2 regions of the Methylophaga marina genome follow, and region 1 is predicted to be linked to the other one. Evidence: predicted binding sites of a transcription regulator. Region 1 holds the regulator's gene; the other holds the start of a gene.
The links. Region 1 encodes FNR, which switches genes on or off when oxygen is low (the NO sensors DNR and NnrR bind a similar motif). Its sites were predicted from a motif close to TTGATNTANATCAA; they were not measured.

Region 1 (4,208 bases):
CCTGGGGGTCTTCATAGGCGGCCTTGTACAGTTTATTTTTCAATTACCTTTTCTGATAAAACTTGGATTATTACCCTGGCCAAAATGGGGATGGAAAAGTGAGGGTGTCAGAAAAATTACCAGATTAATGATACCCGCGATGTTTGGGGTATCAGTAGCACAAATAAATCTTCTATTAGATACCTTACTTGCCTCGTTTTTAGTGACGGGCAGTATTTCCTGGCTGTATTACTCAGATCGTCTTGTTGAGTTTCCATTAGGCGTTTTTGGCATCGCTTTGTCTACCGTCATTTTGCCGAGTCTTTCTAGAAAACATGCGGCCAAGTCGACAGAAGAATTCTCAGACACTATCGACTGGGCCTTACGCTGGGTATTTCTAATTGGTACACCAGCAGCGATAGGGCTTATTTACTTGGCAGAACCACTACTAATGACCTTGTTTCAATATGGCGAATTTACGGTGATGGATTCACATAAAGCTTCATTGAGTTTAATGGCTTATGGTTTGGGACTGTTGCCATTCATATTTATTAAAGTATTAGCGCCAGGTTATTACGCGAGGCAGGATACAAAAACTCCCGTGAAGATTGGCATTATTGCGATGATTAGTAATATGGCATTGAACGTCGTACTGATGATCTATCTTGATCATGTTGGTTTGGCATTAGCAACAGCACTGTCTGCCATGCTGAACGCGGGTTTGCTATATCACGGACTGAGGAAAAGATCCGTTTATACCCCCAATTCAGGCTGGGGTAAATTCTCATTAAAATTACTCATTGCTAATAGCGGTTTGTTCGTTTTTTTACTCCTACTTAATCCACAACACAATGAATGGGTAATATGGGATGCATGGCAACGAGCCGGACATTTATTCGGTCTGATCGTTGGTGCTGCAGTCACTTACTTCACTTTTTTACTCGTACTACGTATCAATCTAAAAAGTTTAGTCAGGCCAATAATGAGATAAAAAAAGGCCCTCCGAGGAGGGCCAAGCACTACGAGGACATAAATTTCTTAGAAGCGGCGTCCGATACCAATACCCCAAACGAATGGGTCAATATCTGCTTCAATTTTTGCTTTACCGACAGGTGTACCAGAGAAATGAGCTTCAGTATCAATATCGATGTATTTCACATCAAAGTTAACAAACCAATCGTCATTTAAAGCCACGTCTACACCGGCTTGTGCCGCTAGACCCCATGAACTATCCAATTTGACTTTCGCACCTGGAACATCCAGAACAGGGCCGTCCACTTCTTCGTCAAAAAAGTATGTGTAGTTGACACCGGCACCGATATAAGGACGAATGTTTGAATCAGGCATAAAATGATATTGCAACGTTAATGTAGGGGGTAATACTTTAGTATCAATAACATCACCTAGACCCTGAGCCGCCCAATAACCTTCAGATTTCACTGTATGTTGAGAATAACCAAGAATTAGCTCAACACCCCAGTTTTTAGTCATCATATAAGTGATATCTAATTCAGGAACAGTGTCAGAATTAACACTCACACCTTTTTGACCTGAATCTGCGCCACCTACATATAAGGTTCCACTATCATCATTAGGGTTGACGTTAATGATACGACCACGAACTAACCAGTCGCCTGCTTCATAGGCCATTGCTGGTGCAGCAACAGTAGAAAGACCTAATGTAGTAAGTAGTGCTGCAGCTAATGTTGTTGTTTTCATTTTTTCCTCCTGGGACAAACTATGTTCTGTAAGACATGGTTTGAATTTTACGGAGGTGTGGACTTAATGCATTGACCTGGATCAATAAAGCGAGCGCTTACCAATTTTTCCCAATATTAACCACACAATGCTTTCAATTTTTCAACATCACGGATGGAAATCGACTTATTATGAATGTCGATCAAGCCTTCATCTTGAAAGCGAGAGAAAAGGCGGCTGACTGTTTCTACAGCTAAGCCCAGATGATTAGCGATATCACCACGAGACATACTCAGTTGAAATTCACGCGCAGAAAAACCCCGATCTTGGAAACGACGGGAAATGGATAATAAAAATGTCGCTAGTTTTTCTTCAGCGGTTTTTTTGCCAAGCAAAAACATCAGGCTTTTATCACCTGATAATTCCTTACTTAAACGCGACATCATCTGCACTTGCAGTTGAGGCATATTTGCGCCTAGCTCTTGCAACATATCAAAAGGTAATTCACAAACACTGCTGCTTTCTAAAGCCTTGGCATTCGAACGGTAGGCTTGTTCGTAAATGGCATCAAGGCCAACAAACTCACCTGGAAAATAAAACCCGGTGACTTGTTCCCGACCATCGACAGCAGACACCGTAGTTTTAAATGAGCCTGAGCGGACAACATAAATAGAATTGAACGGTGTTTGAGTGCTGAATAAAGGCTGACCACGTGAGTAACTCTGACTACGTTTAATGATTTTATCTAATTGAATCAGGTCATTATTATGTAAACCAAGAGGCAAACATAATCGATAAAGTGAGCATTCCTGACACGCAAGATTATGCTCATGTTCAACTTTGGCGAGGTCCTGAAATAGGGGGTAACGTTGCCTAACTGAGTCATTGTTAATCCTGTGTTGTGAACATCGACTATAATAACGCTTCAAACCCTTGTTCGAAACAGTTATTATCTCTTTTTATTATTAATTTCAGGAACTCAAATGACCACTCGTAGCGCGTCAGTTGCGCGAAACACGCTAGAAACACAGATCGAAGTATCAATCAATCTGGATGGAAGCGGTCAATTCAATGCCGAAACCGGTGTCCCATTTTTAGATCACATGATGGATCAAATTGCTCGTCATGGTTTGTTTGATTTATCGGTCAAAGCCAATGGTGACTTACATATTGACGCACATCACACTGTTGAAGATGTCGGCATTACGATAGGTCAAGCGCTGAAGAAAGCCTTGGGTGATAAAAAAGGGGTTGTTCGCTACGGACATGCCTATGTCCCCTTAGATGAGGCTCTGTCTCGAGTGGTACTCGATCTCTCTGGTCGTCCTGGTCTCGAATTTGATGTCACATTTACCCGCGACAAGATTGGCGAATTCGATGTCGACCTGTTCTATGAGTTTTTCCAGGGCTTAGTGAATCATGCTGGTATGACTCTGCACATCGATAATTTAAAAGGCCGCAATGCTCATCATATTGCTGAAACCATATTTAAGGCATTTGGTCGTGCATTACGAATGGCTGTTTCACTGGATCAGCGCGCACTGGAGCAATTGCCTTCAACCAAAGGTGCTTTATAATCCTTTATTAAGAATTATTAGCCAATAAAACTAAGTAAATAAACAGGTTTAACATGCATCACATAGCAGTGATTGACTACGGCATGGGTAATTTACGCTCAGTATCAAAAGCACTGGAAGCAGTTTCTAATAATGCCTCTGTTGTTGTCACATCTGACCCAAAAACCATTCTTTCTGCCAGTCATGTTTTATTTCCGGGTGTCGGCGCAATTCGTGATTGTATGGCGGAACTCAAACAGCTGGAATTAGAAGATGTTATTTTGCAAGCAACACAAGAAAAGCCTTTTCTAGGTATCTGCTTGGGTATGCAAGCATTGCTGTCGCATAGTGAAGAAAATAGTGGTGTGGACACGCTGAACCTTTTTTCAGGTAGCGTTAAATTATTTCGACCTGATGCTTTAATTAATGGCGAAAAATTAAAAGTGCCGCATATGGGCTGGAACCAAGTTCATCAAACCTGTTCACATCCTTTATGGAAAAACATAGAGCAAAATAGTCGTTTTTATTTCGTTCACAGTTTTTATGCTGAACCCACAGATAAAGCAGTCATTGCAGGTACTTCAGCTTATCCAGATGATTTTGCTGCAGCATTGTACAAAGATAATATTTTCGCTGCGCAATTCCATCCAGAAAAAAGCCAACGTGCTGGACTGCAGTTATTAGAAAATTTTGTAAACTGGGACGGTCAGTCCTAACAGACATCAACAAACGGAGTAAGAATATGTTGTTAATCCCTGCCATTGATCTCAAACAAGGTCACTGCGTGCGCTTGCGTCAGGGGCGAATGGAAGATAACACGGTATTTTCAGAGGATCCTGTTGCAGTTGCTCGGAAATGGGTAGAAGCAGGGGCGAAAAGACTTCATATGGTCGATCTTGACGGTGCTTTTGCAGGTAATCCGGTCAACGCTGACGTCATCCACGAAGTTTGCAAAACATTTCCTGACTTGGATGT
Region 2 (4,208 bases), 140 kb from region 1:
TCGCCAAGTATTTGTCATGTTCTCGCCTCTAGTCAGACCACATTGATTGCATACCCTGATTTCACTCAATAAAAAGGGGTTAACCAGTAACCCCTTTTTTACATTCTCAAACCGTCAGTTTAGCCTTGCTCACGTGCCACAGCGCGATAAGCGATATCAGTACGGAAATACGCATCATCCCACTTAATATGACTCAATGCGTCATACGCTGATTTTTGCGCTTCAGCCACAGTATTGCCCAGTGCCGTGACACATAACACGCGACCGCCAGCCGTGACGACATTATCACCCTGACTCGCTGTACCTGCATGGAAGACTTTACTGCCATTTTGTTCGGCGTCTGCAATACCCGTAATCACATCACCTTTACGGTAACTATCTGGATAGCCGCCAGCCGCCATTACCACACCAATGGCCGCACGCGAATCCCACTCAGCTTCGACTTCGTTTAAACGCTTGTCTAATGCCGCTTCACATAATGTGACTAGGTCCGACTGTAAACGCATCAAAATCGGCTGAGTTTCTGGATCACCAAAACGGCAGTTATATTCAACTACGCGTGGCGCGCCTGCTTGATCAATCATCAGCCCCGCATATAAAAAGCCAGTATAAGGGCGACCATCAGCCGCCATGCCTTTCACAGTTGGCTCAATCACTTCCGCCATAATGCGTGCAAAGACCTCATCAGTGACCACAGGTGCAGGAGAATAAGCGCCCATCCCACCCGTGTTAGGTCCTTTATCGCCATTGTCGCGAGCTTTGTGATCTTGTGATGTTGCCAATGGCAGAATGTGTTCGCCATCCACCATCACGATGAAACTGGCTTCTTCGCCTGTCATAAATTCTTCAATAACCACACGGCTACCGGCGTCACCAAAGGCATTGCCAGACAGCATATCTTCAACCGCTGAAATCGCTTCGGCTTCGGTCATCGCCACAATCACGCCTTTGCCTGCTGCTAAACCATCGGCTTTAACAACAATGGGTGCGCCCTGCTCTTGAATATAAGCTTTGGCTTCATCCACTTGCGTAAATACTTGATATGCCGCGGTTGGAATCTGGTGACGAGCGAGGAAATCTTTAGTGAAGCTTTTTGAGGCTTCTAATTCTGCCGCTGCTTTTGATGGACCAAAACAACGTAAACCGGCAGCTTCAAAGGCATCAACCACACCCATGGTTAATGGCACTTCCGGCCCCACCACGGTTAAATCAATCGCGTTGTCCTGAGCAAACTTCACCAGCCCGGCGATATCTTCGACTTTGATATCCACATTGCTGATATTGCTTTCACTGGCGGTGCCGGGATTACCCGGTGCCACAAAAACCTGAGAACACTTTGGAGATTGATTCAGTTTCCAGGCGAGAGCATGTTCGCGCCCACCGCTACCGATGACTAATACTTTCATAGATGATTGCCGGAGATGCTAAAAAAGAGGCTAATAATACCGTAGATAACGGCTTTTCCAAACCACCAAAATGGATGATTTATAAAGGCAAAGCGATTCTTTTTCTCAAGCAATCCGTCAGCAGCCAGTGCTAGCTTTGATCCAGGTCAAGATCTGTTCGGATAATAAAACAGCTTAAATCCTCGCTGGTTATACTTTGCGCACATTATTTAGGAATAAAACCATGACTGATGCGATTGAATTTAATGAAGGATTAATCCGCCGTTACGACAAAGCCGGCCCGCGTTATACCTCCTACCCGACTGCTGTCGAATTTCATCATGGTTTTACGGTCGACACATACGCTCAACATATTGCTTTATCTAATCAGCGTGGCGGCCCGCTTTCGCTATATTTCCATGTGCCGTTCTGCGATACCGTTTGTTTCTATTGCGCCTGCAATAAAATCATCACCAAAAACCGCCAGCATGCTCAGCCTTACTTAGAAAACCTGTATGAAGAAATACGTATGCAGGCTGAATTGTTCGACTCAAACCGAGTAGTTGAACAACTGCACTGGGGCGGTGGCACGCCAACATTTTTAACGCATCAGCAAATGCGTGAATTGATGGCGCAGACACGTAAACACTTCACCTTAGCGGATGATGACAAAGGTGAGTTTTCGATTGAAATCGATCCACGTGAAGCTGATGACGCCACCATAAAACTATTAAGAGAGCTTGGCTTTAACCGCATCAGCCTCGGTTTGCAGGACTTCAACCCTAAGGTGCAGAAAGCCGTTAACCGTATTCAAACCGAAGAACAAACATTCTCAATTTTAGACGCTGCCCGTCGAGAAGGTTTCCGCAGTATCAGCCTGGATCTGATCTATGGCCTGCCCCATCAAACTGTAGAAAGCTTCAGCGAAACGTTAGATAAAGTGATTGCTGCCAGTCCTGATCGTTTGTCCGTGTTCAACTACGCTCACATGCCTGATCTATTTAAAACACAACGGCAAATTGCTACGGCTGACATTCCACTACCACAGGTGAAATTACAGATTCTGCACCGCACCATCGATAAACTGACCGCGGCAGGTTATGTATATATAGGCATGGATCACTTTGCCAAACCAGACGATGAGCTCACCCTAGCTCAACAAAACAAACAGCTGTATCGCAACTTCCAGGGTTACTCGACTCGTGCTGAGTGTGATCTGATTGGCTTCGGCGTCACGTCCATTGGCAAAGTTGGTGATGCCTATGTGCAAAATGTGAAAACGCTGCCGGAATATGATGAAGCGATTAAGGCGGGCAAATTGCCGGTATTACGTGGTGTTGAGCTGGATGACGATGATAAATGTCGTCGCGACATCATCACTCGTCTTATCTGTGATTTTGCTCTGGATATTCCCGCTATCGAAAAAGCTTACAACCTCAACTTCAACGAGTATTTTGCTGACGCCATTGAAGACCTAGAACAATTTGCCCAAGACGGCCTGTTGCAGTATAAATGGGACTCTATAGAAGTCTTACCCGCCGGCCGCTTGTTAATTCGTAATATCTGCATGGTGTTTGATAAATACAGTCAACAAGCAAGGCAGCGATTTTCCAAAGTTATATAGGGCACATGCTGGAAAAACTCCGACAGTACTTCATCTTTGGTCGATTGGGCGTCAAGCTGTATGTGCTTGCTGTCATTACCGGATTACTGTCGAGTCTCGCCATTATTCTGCTGCGCCTGACCATTGATTTTGGTCAAATGGCCCTGTTCCCCTCTGGCGAAGTGGAAAGTTACGACTCATTACCCTGGTACTGGTTACTGGCACTCCCCATTATCGGCAGCCTGCTAATTGGGCTGTTATTTCGCGGACTGGATGCAGAGCAACGTAACACTGGTATTTTGCATGTTATCGAGCGGCTCTCCTCCTATGAAGGCCGGCTTCCGTGGCAAAATGCCGTCCGGCAATTTATAGGTACCAGTATCGCCATCATCACCGGCCACTCTGTCGGTCGTGAAGGACCAGGTGTGCATCTGGGTGCTGCCAGCGGCAGTTTGCTTGCAAGCGGGTTAGAGCTCCCAAACAACAGTGTGCGTATTCTGGTTGCTTCTGGCTCTGCCGCCGCCATAGCAGCCTCCTTTAATACGCCCATCGCTGGTGTGATCTTCGCGATGGAAGTCATCATGATGGAATACCACATTGCCAGTTTTATTCCAGTCATTCTGGCAGCGGTAACCGGTGCAGTGGTCTGTCGGCTCACCTTTGGAGATGATACGGTTTTCGTTAACCTCGCCTCCGAAATGCAATCCTTATGGGAGCTGCCCTACATCATTTTTCTCGGCATCATCATTGGTTTTTTAGCCACCTTATCTCTAAAAAGCCTGCAATTGTTTTCCGGCACCTTTAGTAAACATCCTGCTTGGTTACGTCCAACCTATGCCGGTATTTTAATGGGTGTGTTTGGCATGGCCGTGCCTGAAGTGATGGGCATGGGCTACGGCATTATTGGCAGTATCTCCGCTAATGAAATCGCGATTGGCAGCCTGGTCATCATCCTTGTACTGAAACTAGTGCTGTCCTCTGCTTGCGTGGGTTTTGGTATCCCCGCGGGAATGGTCGGCCCCACCATGGTCGTCGGTGCCTGTGCCGGTGCGATTCTGGGTTATATCGGTAATTTAGTCTTACCGGAATATGCCTCTTCTATGACCTTTTATGCCGTTATCGGTATGTGTGCGATGATGTCTGCCACACTCAAAGCTCCACTTGCGGCTTTAATGGCGATGTTGGAATTAACCGGTAATCCGGAAATCATCCTGCCGGGG

Region 2: a site for FNR is predicted at 1,543-1,556, ahead of hemN (oxygen-independent coproporphyrinogen III oxidase). Genes of this name have one in related genera too.

The regions. Positions count from the first base shown of each region.
Region 1 is NZ_AP027741.1:1,429,572-1,433,779, forward strand. It holds partial or broken gene murJ (murein biosynthesis integral membrane protein MurJ) at 1-970, shown strand, start outside; gene QUE24_RS07350 (OmpW/AlkL family protein) at 1,018-1,698, opposite strand; gene fnr (fumarate/nitrate reduction transcriptional regulator Fnr) at 1,815-2,462, opposite strand; gene hisB (imidazoleglycerol-phosphate dehydratase HisB) at 2,661-3,254, shown strand; gene hisH (imidazole glycerol phosphate synthase subunit HisH) at 3,308-3,949, shown strand; gene hisA (1-(5-phosphoribosyl)-5-[(5-phosphoribosylamino)methylideneamino]imidazole-4-carboxamide isomerase) at 3,976-4,208, shown strand, end outside.
Region 2 is NZ_AP027741.1:1,286,585-1,290,792, forward strand. It holds gene tsaC (L-threonylcarbamoyladenylate synthase type 1 TsaC) at 1-18, opposite strand, end outside; gene purD (phosphoribosylamine--glycine ligase) at 120-1,406, opposite strand; gene hemN (oxygen-independent coproporphyrinogen III oxidase) at 1,630-3,009, shown strand; gene QUE24_RS06610 (chloride channel protein) at 3,015-4,208, shown strand, end outside.